DNA from 2 places in the Lysinibacillus sp. C5.1 genome. Region 2 is predicted to be linked to the other one. Evidence: riboswitches for the same ligand, from Rfam matches in the RefSeq annotation. Region 2 holds a riboswitch; the other holds the start of a gene.

Region 1 (4,221 bases), 1.8 Mb from region 2:
TATCATTCGTTTCGTTTTTTGTGAAAGAATGTACTTTTGACGAATAGAGATTGTCTGATAATGTTAAAGATTTACGTTTACGGGCAAATACTACCGGTGCACCGATTTCAAGACCTAACATTACAGAAGGTGCAATTCCTGAAGATTCAATTGTTAGCACTTTTGTAATAATTTCATCAGAGAAGCGATTTGCAAACTCGTGCCCAATTTCTTTCATAAGCTGTGGATCGATTTGATGATTTAAAAAAGAATCAACTTTTAATACAGACGAAGATAAAACTTTACCTTCCTGCATAATTTTGTCATGTAATAACTTCATTGCTGCTTTTCCTTCTTTCATAAAATAATAAAAACGCTGAATACTTTGATTCCATTCATCTACGAGTGGAGCAAGGCATTCAGCGCAAAAACGTCGAAACTAATAGAAAACATCATCGCTAGTATGAGTTTTTCTAAAGCAATGCTACCCATAGTCGATTCATTTACGGTAAATCGGTAGAAACTTACGAGCCATATTCTCGCTATTATATGAGTGAAACAGTATTAAGCTGGTTGAACTTTCTTATTATAAATATCCATTTTTATAATTTCAATATGAATATGCATAATAAGCAGATGCATATCTTCTTTCGGCAGATGCTTATATCTACCACTGAAAAAAGTTTAAATTTTCGGAATTTAATGGTATTTACACATTATTTCATGGTAAACGTTCGTGTTTTGCAATCAATGCTCTGATTATATCAGACTATTTTCGACCTTGCTAGTCATTATTTAGATAAATGGAAAGGTACTGTCATAATGACGACATTTTTGTGAAATAACAGCGATGTACGAATTAATAGACTCGATTGATTGTGTAGCATATGATGCCAACCTTTCTTCGGTAAAAACTGTGGAATGACCACAGTTACTTGATAGCCCGTTTTCGCATATTGGTGTTCTACCTTATCAATAAATTTTTTTAAAGGTTGCGTAATGCTTCGATATGGCGAATAGTACGTAACGAGACGTATATCGGGTTGCCATGCCTTCCACTTCTCTTCAAAAGCTTTGGCATCAGCCTGATCAAATGCTACATAAAAGGCTATAATTTTTTCTACATTCAATGATTGCACATAATGCAGTGAATTTTCTACCACTTTCGTAATCCCCGCTACCGGTACAATAAAAACATTTCCATCTACTATCGGCAATGCTTCTCCATTTAGTCGTAGTTGCTCTCCGACTGCATTGTAATGTTGCTTAATGCGATGGAACATCCAAATAATCATTGGTAAAAAGATAAATACTGGCCATACTTGAGGTAATTTTGTAACAAAGAACATCATCGCCACTACAAAGGAAATGGCTGCACCTATTGTATTTATAACGAATTTCATCACCCAACCATTTGGCTTTTCACGCCACCATTTTCGCATCATTCCAGTCTGCGCTAATGTAAATGGTATAAAGACACCTACTGCATAAAGAGGAATTAAATGCTCTGTAGCACCATCGAACAACACAATAAGGACAATCGCTGCTAATCCGAGCATCATAATCCCGTTAGAATAGCCAAGGCGATCTCCACGAATTTGAAAAATTCTTGGTATAAAGCCGTCTCTTGATAAATTGACTGCGAGTAAAGGGAAGGCTGAATAACCCGTATTGGCAGCAAGCACTAAAATCATAGCTGTCGTACCTTGCACGATATAATAAAATACATTGCGTCCAACACTCGCTTCGGCAATTTGTGAGACAACCGTTGCCTGAGCGTTCGGTACAACTCCGTAGAAATAGGCTAAGCCCACAATACCAATAAACAGCACGGCTAATATACTCCCCATTGCTAATAGCGTTTTCGCTGCATTATTTGGTGCAGGGCTTTTAAAATTCGGGATAGCATTGGATATCGCTTCTACGCCCGTCAATGCCGAGCTTCCTGAAGCAAAAGCCTTTAATAATAAAAACAAACTAATGCCCGCAACTGGCGTCCCGATTTTTGGATGCAACTCAGCAGGAACTTGCCCCGTTGCGACGTTATAGATACCTATTCCAATAAGCATTAACATCACAACAACGAACAAATATACGGGATACGCTAAAACGGATGCTGATTCTGTAACACCACGTAAATTTAATAGTGTTAGGCAAATAACAAAAAACACTGCAATCGGTACATTATAAGCATGTAAACTTGGGAATGCTGAGGTAATAGCATCTGTCCCCGCAGAAACACTTACTGCAACCGTTAAAATATAATCAACGAGTAATGACCCACCCGCTACAAGACCTGCATTAACGCCTAAGTTTTCGCGGGACACTACATATGCTCCACCACCATGTGGATAGGCGAAAATAACTTGTCGATAGGATAACGTGAGTGCCACAAGTAGCACCACTACACCTGCTGCAATCGGTAACGAATACCAAAAGGCAACCGTACTTACTGTCATGAGCACAAGTAAAATTTGCTCTGGTCCGTATGCTACTGATGACAATGCATCAGATGATAATATAGCCAATGCCTTTGTTTTACTAAGCTTTTGTTCCCCTAATGCATCGGATCTCAATGGTTTACCGATAACATAACGTTTGAATGAGGATTTCATTTTTAACACCTTCTAGATTTTTAGAGTGTGTTTCGCCTTTCTAAATCAATTACACCTTTGCATAATCGCTCTTTCTAGCTACTGGGGCTTTGGGTGCCAAATGACAACAAAAAACGTCTACAAGTCATCACTAAATACGACTTGTAGACGTTGTAACGTCTGACAAGCTCCAACTTTTCTGCTCTTAACGCTTACGAGGTTAGCTGTCGGATTCGGGCCTGAGTAGCCCTACTCTTGTAAAGAGATTCACCCCAAGAATTGTAGAGACAATCCATCAAAATTGGGTCCCCCGCGTTTAGTTGCTTCAGCGATTTAGAAATTTGAAACTTTTATAATGATGTCATATTACGCCTGTATTAATAAAAAGTAAAGAACAGATTATACGGTTTTCGTAAATTTTTTCCTTATATGTAGAAGCCCATTACTGGTATACGTTTCGGATTATTTTTGCTGATTTCCATGGTTTTATCCGCGATTTAACTCATTTCAGCAGTGATTTCCCTTTGTTTTTTGGCAATGCTAAAAAAATTGAGCAAACTTCTTCACATTTTTCAGTTCTAGCTATAGAATAGTAGTATCATTATTTTCCTATAGGAAACTTTATTTCACTTACGATACTTTTTGAAACGAGGGAACAACATGGCCTATAAACCGATTAATAAGTCGGCAGCCGAAGCTGTTTTAGATGGCGACATAAAAGGCTGGCAACGGATTTTACCCTTTCTAGGTCCGGCATTTATTGCAGCGGTTGCCTATATAGATCCCGGCAACTTTGCCACAAATATTACGGCTGGCTCACAGTACGGTTATTTACTTCTTTGGGTTATTGCCTTTTCCAACTTAATGGCTGTACTAATTCAATCTTTATCAGCAAAACTTGGCATTGCAACAGGAAAGAATTTGCCGGAAATAGCAAGAGAGAACTTTTCTAAAAAAACTTCAATATTTTTATGGATACAGGCTGAACTTGTAATTATCGCAACTGATCTTGCAGAGTTTATCGGTGCTGCCCTCGGTCTATATTTATTATTTAACATCCCAATGCTACCAGCGGCACTAATTACGGCAGTCGGCTCATTCGCCATTTTAGAGCTACAACGCAGAGGTTTTAGAGCCTTCGAAGCTGGTATTTCTGGTATGGTGCTAATTGTAGTGCTCGCATTTGCGTTCCAGACATTTTTAGCCCAACCAAATTGGGGTGAAGTGACACTCGGAATGCTGACACCACATTTCGATGGAGTCGATTCCCTATTACTTGCAACAGGTATTTTAGGAGCTACTGTTATGCCGCATGCAATCTATTTACATTCTTCTTTAACACAAAATCGCGTTATTGGTCGTAATGATAATGAAAAACGACGTATTTTCCGTTTCGAGTTTATTGATATTGTAATTGCAATGATTATTGCCGGCGCGATTAATATGAGCATGCTGATTATTGCAGCAGCGGTGTTCCATACGCAAGGATTAGTAGTTGAGGATTTAGACATTGCCTATAACGGATTACGAGATGCACTTGGCCCTATGGCAGCCGTTTCTTTCGGCCTTGGTCTTCTTATTGCAGGACTTGCAAGTTCTTCAGTCGGTACACTAGCAGGAGATGTTGTCATGCAAGGCTTTATCCAGC
Region 2 (4,221 bases):
ATAAAACTTAGCTGATAAGGCAAACGCTTGTGGATAACAACACCGTAGTGAAAATCAACGGTAAAGCAATAAAGTGTTAGATTATTGGTAGTCAATCTAACACTTTTTCTCATTTTGCTAATTAGCCTATTCAATATTGGAAAATTGCGCAATATCTTTACGATGACCAATCATGACTAAAATATCTTCTTGTTCAATTAATTGTTCTGGAGATGGAGAGATAATGATATCTACTCCTCTTACAATGGCAATAACACTGACATTGTATTTAGCACGTAGATCTAAATCGCGTAAATTTTTATTAGCCATTTTGGGAGGAATCATTATTTCTTCTATACTATAGTCTTTCGATAACTCAATATAATTTAACATATTAGGGGAGAGCAACTGATTTGCTACTCGCTCACCCATATCGCGTTCAGGATAAATAATCCAATCTGCGCCTACTTTATCTAATACTTGCCCATGTCTTTTCCCAAGCGCTTTAGCAATAATTTTTTTTATGCCAAGTTCTTTTAGCAATGAAACAGTTAAAATACTGGATTGCATATCGTTACCTATAGCAACAATGACACAGTCGAAATTTCCTATTCCGATGGAGGTTAGCGCCTTCTCTTCAGTCGTATCCGCAACGACTGCATGTGTTACATAAAGCTCGGCATCTTCAACCCGCTCCTCGTTAATATCGATTCCAAGCACCTGTTGGCCAGCTTCATGTAATCTTCTAGCAACACTTACTCCGAATCTACCTAAGCCGATGATGGCATATTGATTGATGGTCATAGTCGTTAGCTCCTCTTGAATTTAATTAACCGATCATTATATTTCCTTTTGGATGATGGAAAGCTTCTGGCTTTCGTCGTTTTGTAATAGCAAAAGCAATCGTTAGAGGACCAAGTCTACCAGCAAACATTGTTAAAATAATGAGTATACGACCAGCAGGCGTCAATTCAGGAGTTAGCCCCATGGAAAGTCCAACAGTACCAAAGGCAGATGTAGCCTCAAACAAATACATCATAAAACTATGTTTTTGTTCGGTAATGCTAAGAAAGATGGTGACAAACACCACAATGACCATCCCGCACATTGCCACGGTTAATGCCTTTAAAATGGTTTCAATCACAATTCTACGACGAAATAAAACAACATCTTCCTTCCCTCTAATTTGCGCCCAAAGCGTAGCAGCTAAAACGGCAAACGTTGTTATTTTAATCCCACCAGCGGTAGAACCAGACCCTGCTCCGATAAACATCAATAAAATAGTTAAAAACAATGTAGAGTGAGTCAAATCTCCGATAGGTAAAGTATTCGATCCAGCAGTCCTTGGTGTAACAGCCTGATAGAAAGAGCCTAAAATTTTACCCATTCCCGTTAAATCACCAATTGTTTTACTATTGCTATATTCAAATAAAAATATTAAAAGGGTAGAACCCACTGTTAAAATAACTGTGGCTGATAATACAATTTTAGAATGGACCGAAAGACGCTTTGTTTCACGATATTCATATAACTCATTCATGACGATAAACCCTAAACCACCAATTGTAATCAGCGCACAAATGGTTAACACAACAAATGGATCAGCTACATACGCTGTTAAACCTTGAAACCCTCCCATTAAGTCAAAGCCAGCATTATTAAAGTTCGAGATCGAGTGGAAAAAACCAAAGTAAATGGCTTTGCCAATCGGCATATCAAATGAAAATCGAATCGATAAGATAAGCCCTCCAATTAGTTCAATAAGTGCTGTAAATAACAAAATTCTTTTCACCAATTTCACAAGACCAGCCATCGAAATATTATTAAAGGCTTCTTTTAACAATAGCCTTTCTTTTAAAGAGATTTTTTTCCCTAACAACAAAAATAATAATGTTGCAAAAGTCATAAATCCTAAGCCCCCGATTTGAATAAGAGCCAGAATAACGATTTCACCAAACATTGTAAAGGTGTCTCCTGTATCAACTACAATTAAACCTGTTACACATGTGGCGGAAGTAGCAGTAAACAAGGCATTTAAAAAAGGTAGGCCATTTCCATCCTCTGTAGCAATCGGCAAAGTGAGCAAACATGCCCCAATAAAAATAATAATGGCAAAACCAAGTACAAGAATTTTTGGTGGACTTAAATAATGTATCAATTTTTTCATCGATGTCTCCTAACTGTTTACAAAACATGTGAGCCTTTCATATCCATATTTGGGCATAAGAAAAAGACCCTCATGGTTAGAATGTTGGATTGGGCATCACAAAAAAACTAATGAATGGTGGTCTTTATGACCTCCTTCGCTTTAGCCGACGAAGTTAGCTGACGGGTAGGATGGCGAAAGAGAACTCATCCCTTCTACATATGCAGAATTAACCCCAAAATATTGGGTCCTCCGTACTCACAAAAAATTTGAGATTTGGCTGTTATGAAATTGAATGGGATTATTTTACGCCCAACTAATATTTTTTGTAAAGCCCTTATTTAAAATAAAATTTCTTCACCTTATTGTTCACGTTAAAGCGCTATAAAATTCGGACAAAGTGGGTGTAAAAAATTCTCTGAACTATTTCGAATACTTTCTATTGACCGTTAAAAGACAATACGGTATAATTTTTTAGTACACAACAGTTAGTTATTAGCCTAATTCGATTGTGTATTGACGTGTGTTCGGAGGGAGGGAAAGAGAGATGTCAAAAACTGTCGTTCGCAAAAACGAATCGCTTGAAGATGCTCTTCGCCGCTTCAAACGTACTGTATCAAAAAGTGGTACAATTCAAGAAGTTAGAAAGCGCGAGTTCTACGAAAAACCTAGCGTAAAACGTAAAAAGAAATCAGAAGCTGCACGTAAACGTAAGTGGTAATTTAATTTCCCATTAAAAATCCCTACGTTCAAAACACGCAATTGTATGATTCACTGAGCAGACAATGATATACCTGGAATTAATTGCACTAGCGATTAATTCTGGGTATTTTGCATGATGCTCCATTTTGCGGTACATATTCGAAAAAAAGGCCGAATGAAGTCACTCAAGATTTCATTCGGTTTTTTCATATCCATTATCAACACAACTATTAAATCCATCCAACCGAAGATAAAAAACAACCTTTCATTAAAATTTCACTGTATAATAAAAATAAACAATATTTTGTGAAACTTATTACAAAGTCTCTCGTATATACAGTAGAGAAGCATGTTAGAAGGGAGGGAAAAAGATGCGACAAAAAAGGAGAATACTAAGCTATATCATCATCATTTGGATGACAGTTTTGGTAGCGTTTCCATTGACTACAGCTTTCGCGAGTAGCAAGGTTTACCACGTACCGATTCATGATGAAGTAGAACGTGGACTTCACGCATTTTTGGAACGAGCTTTTAAAGAGGCAGAAGAAAATTATGCAGAAGCGATTGTACTGGAGATACATACGCCGGGTGGATTCGTCAATGCAGCTAGTGACATCGCCATGCTTATGGATGCCACAGAAATTCGTACAATTGCTTTTATTAACAAAGATGCGCATTCCGCTGGTGCTTTTTTAGCCTTACATGCAGATGAAATATATATGGTACCAAATGGAACAATTGGCGCAGCGGCTGTCATCGATTCAGTGGGGAATGCAGCGGACAATAAGGCGCATAGTGCGTGGTTAGCACAAATGCAGGCAGCAGCCGAAACATCTGAACGTGACCCGAAATATGCATTAGCAATGGCTGATCCAAAGATTAATTTGCCAGAATATCGTGCTGGGGGAGATAATTTATTGACATTATCTGCTGCAGAAGCAAAAAAGGTCGGCTATTCTGAAGGAACGGTTGCTAACTTTCAAGAGCTTTTGGCGGTAACGGGGCTAAAAGGTAGTGATATTGTACCGATTGAGCCAACATTCGCTGAAAAAATTGCTCGTTTTATTACGAACCCGCTAATTATACCTATTTTGTTGTCCGTTGCTAGTTTAGGGCTTGTTATGGAGCTCTATTCGCCTGGATTTGGCGTTCCGGGTATAATGGGGTTGTCAGCTCTCGGATTATTTTTCTTCGGTCATATGGTGGCAGGCTTTGCAGGATATGAAACATTGTTACTTTTCATCGCAGGGCTAGCCCTCGTTATCGCAGAATTTTTTGTCCCCGGAGGCATTGTTGGTATTTTAGGTGGTGTGCTTATAATACTTAGCTTGCTGCTAGCAGGTGCGAATATAACACAAATGATTATAGCGATCGTTATTGCACTTGTAGTAGCC

What was found. A riboswitch is a leader RNA that binds a small molecule or an ion and turns the genes downstream of it on or off. The one in region 2 is predicted to bind cyclic di-AMP.
Region 1: linked by a shared signal. The riboswitch ahead of I5435_RS01175 (APC family permease) and the one ahead of I5435_RS15060 (TrkH family potassium uptake protein) in region 2 are both predicted to bind cyclic di-AMP.

What each region holds. Positions count from the first base shown of each region.
Region 1 covers NZ_CP066226.1:241,679-245,899, reverse strand. The annotation lists gene I5435_RS01180 (xanthine phosphoribosyltransferase) at 1-319, opposite strand, end outside; purine riboswitch at 451-552, opposite strand; gene I5435_RS01175 (APC family permease) at 771-2,594, opposite strand; cyclic di-AMP (ydaO/yuaA leader) riboswitch at 2,769-2,914, opposite strand; gene I5435_RS01170 (Nramp family divalent metal transporter) at 3,234-4,221, shown strand, end outside.
Region 2 covers NZ_CP066226.1:3,084,820-3,089,040, reverse strand. The annotation lists gene I5435_RS15065 (potassium channel family protein) at 127-783, opposite strand; gene I5435_RS15060 (TrkH family potassium uptake protein) at 809-2,146, opposite strand; cyclic di-AMP (ydaO/yuaA leader) riboswitch at 2,275-2,417, opposite strand; gene rpsU (30S ribosomal protein S21) at 2,673-2,846, shown strand; gene I5435_RS15050 (NfeD family protein) at 3,199-4,221, shown strand, end outside.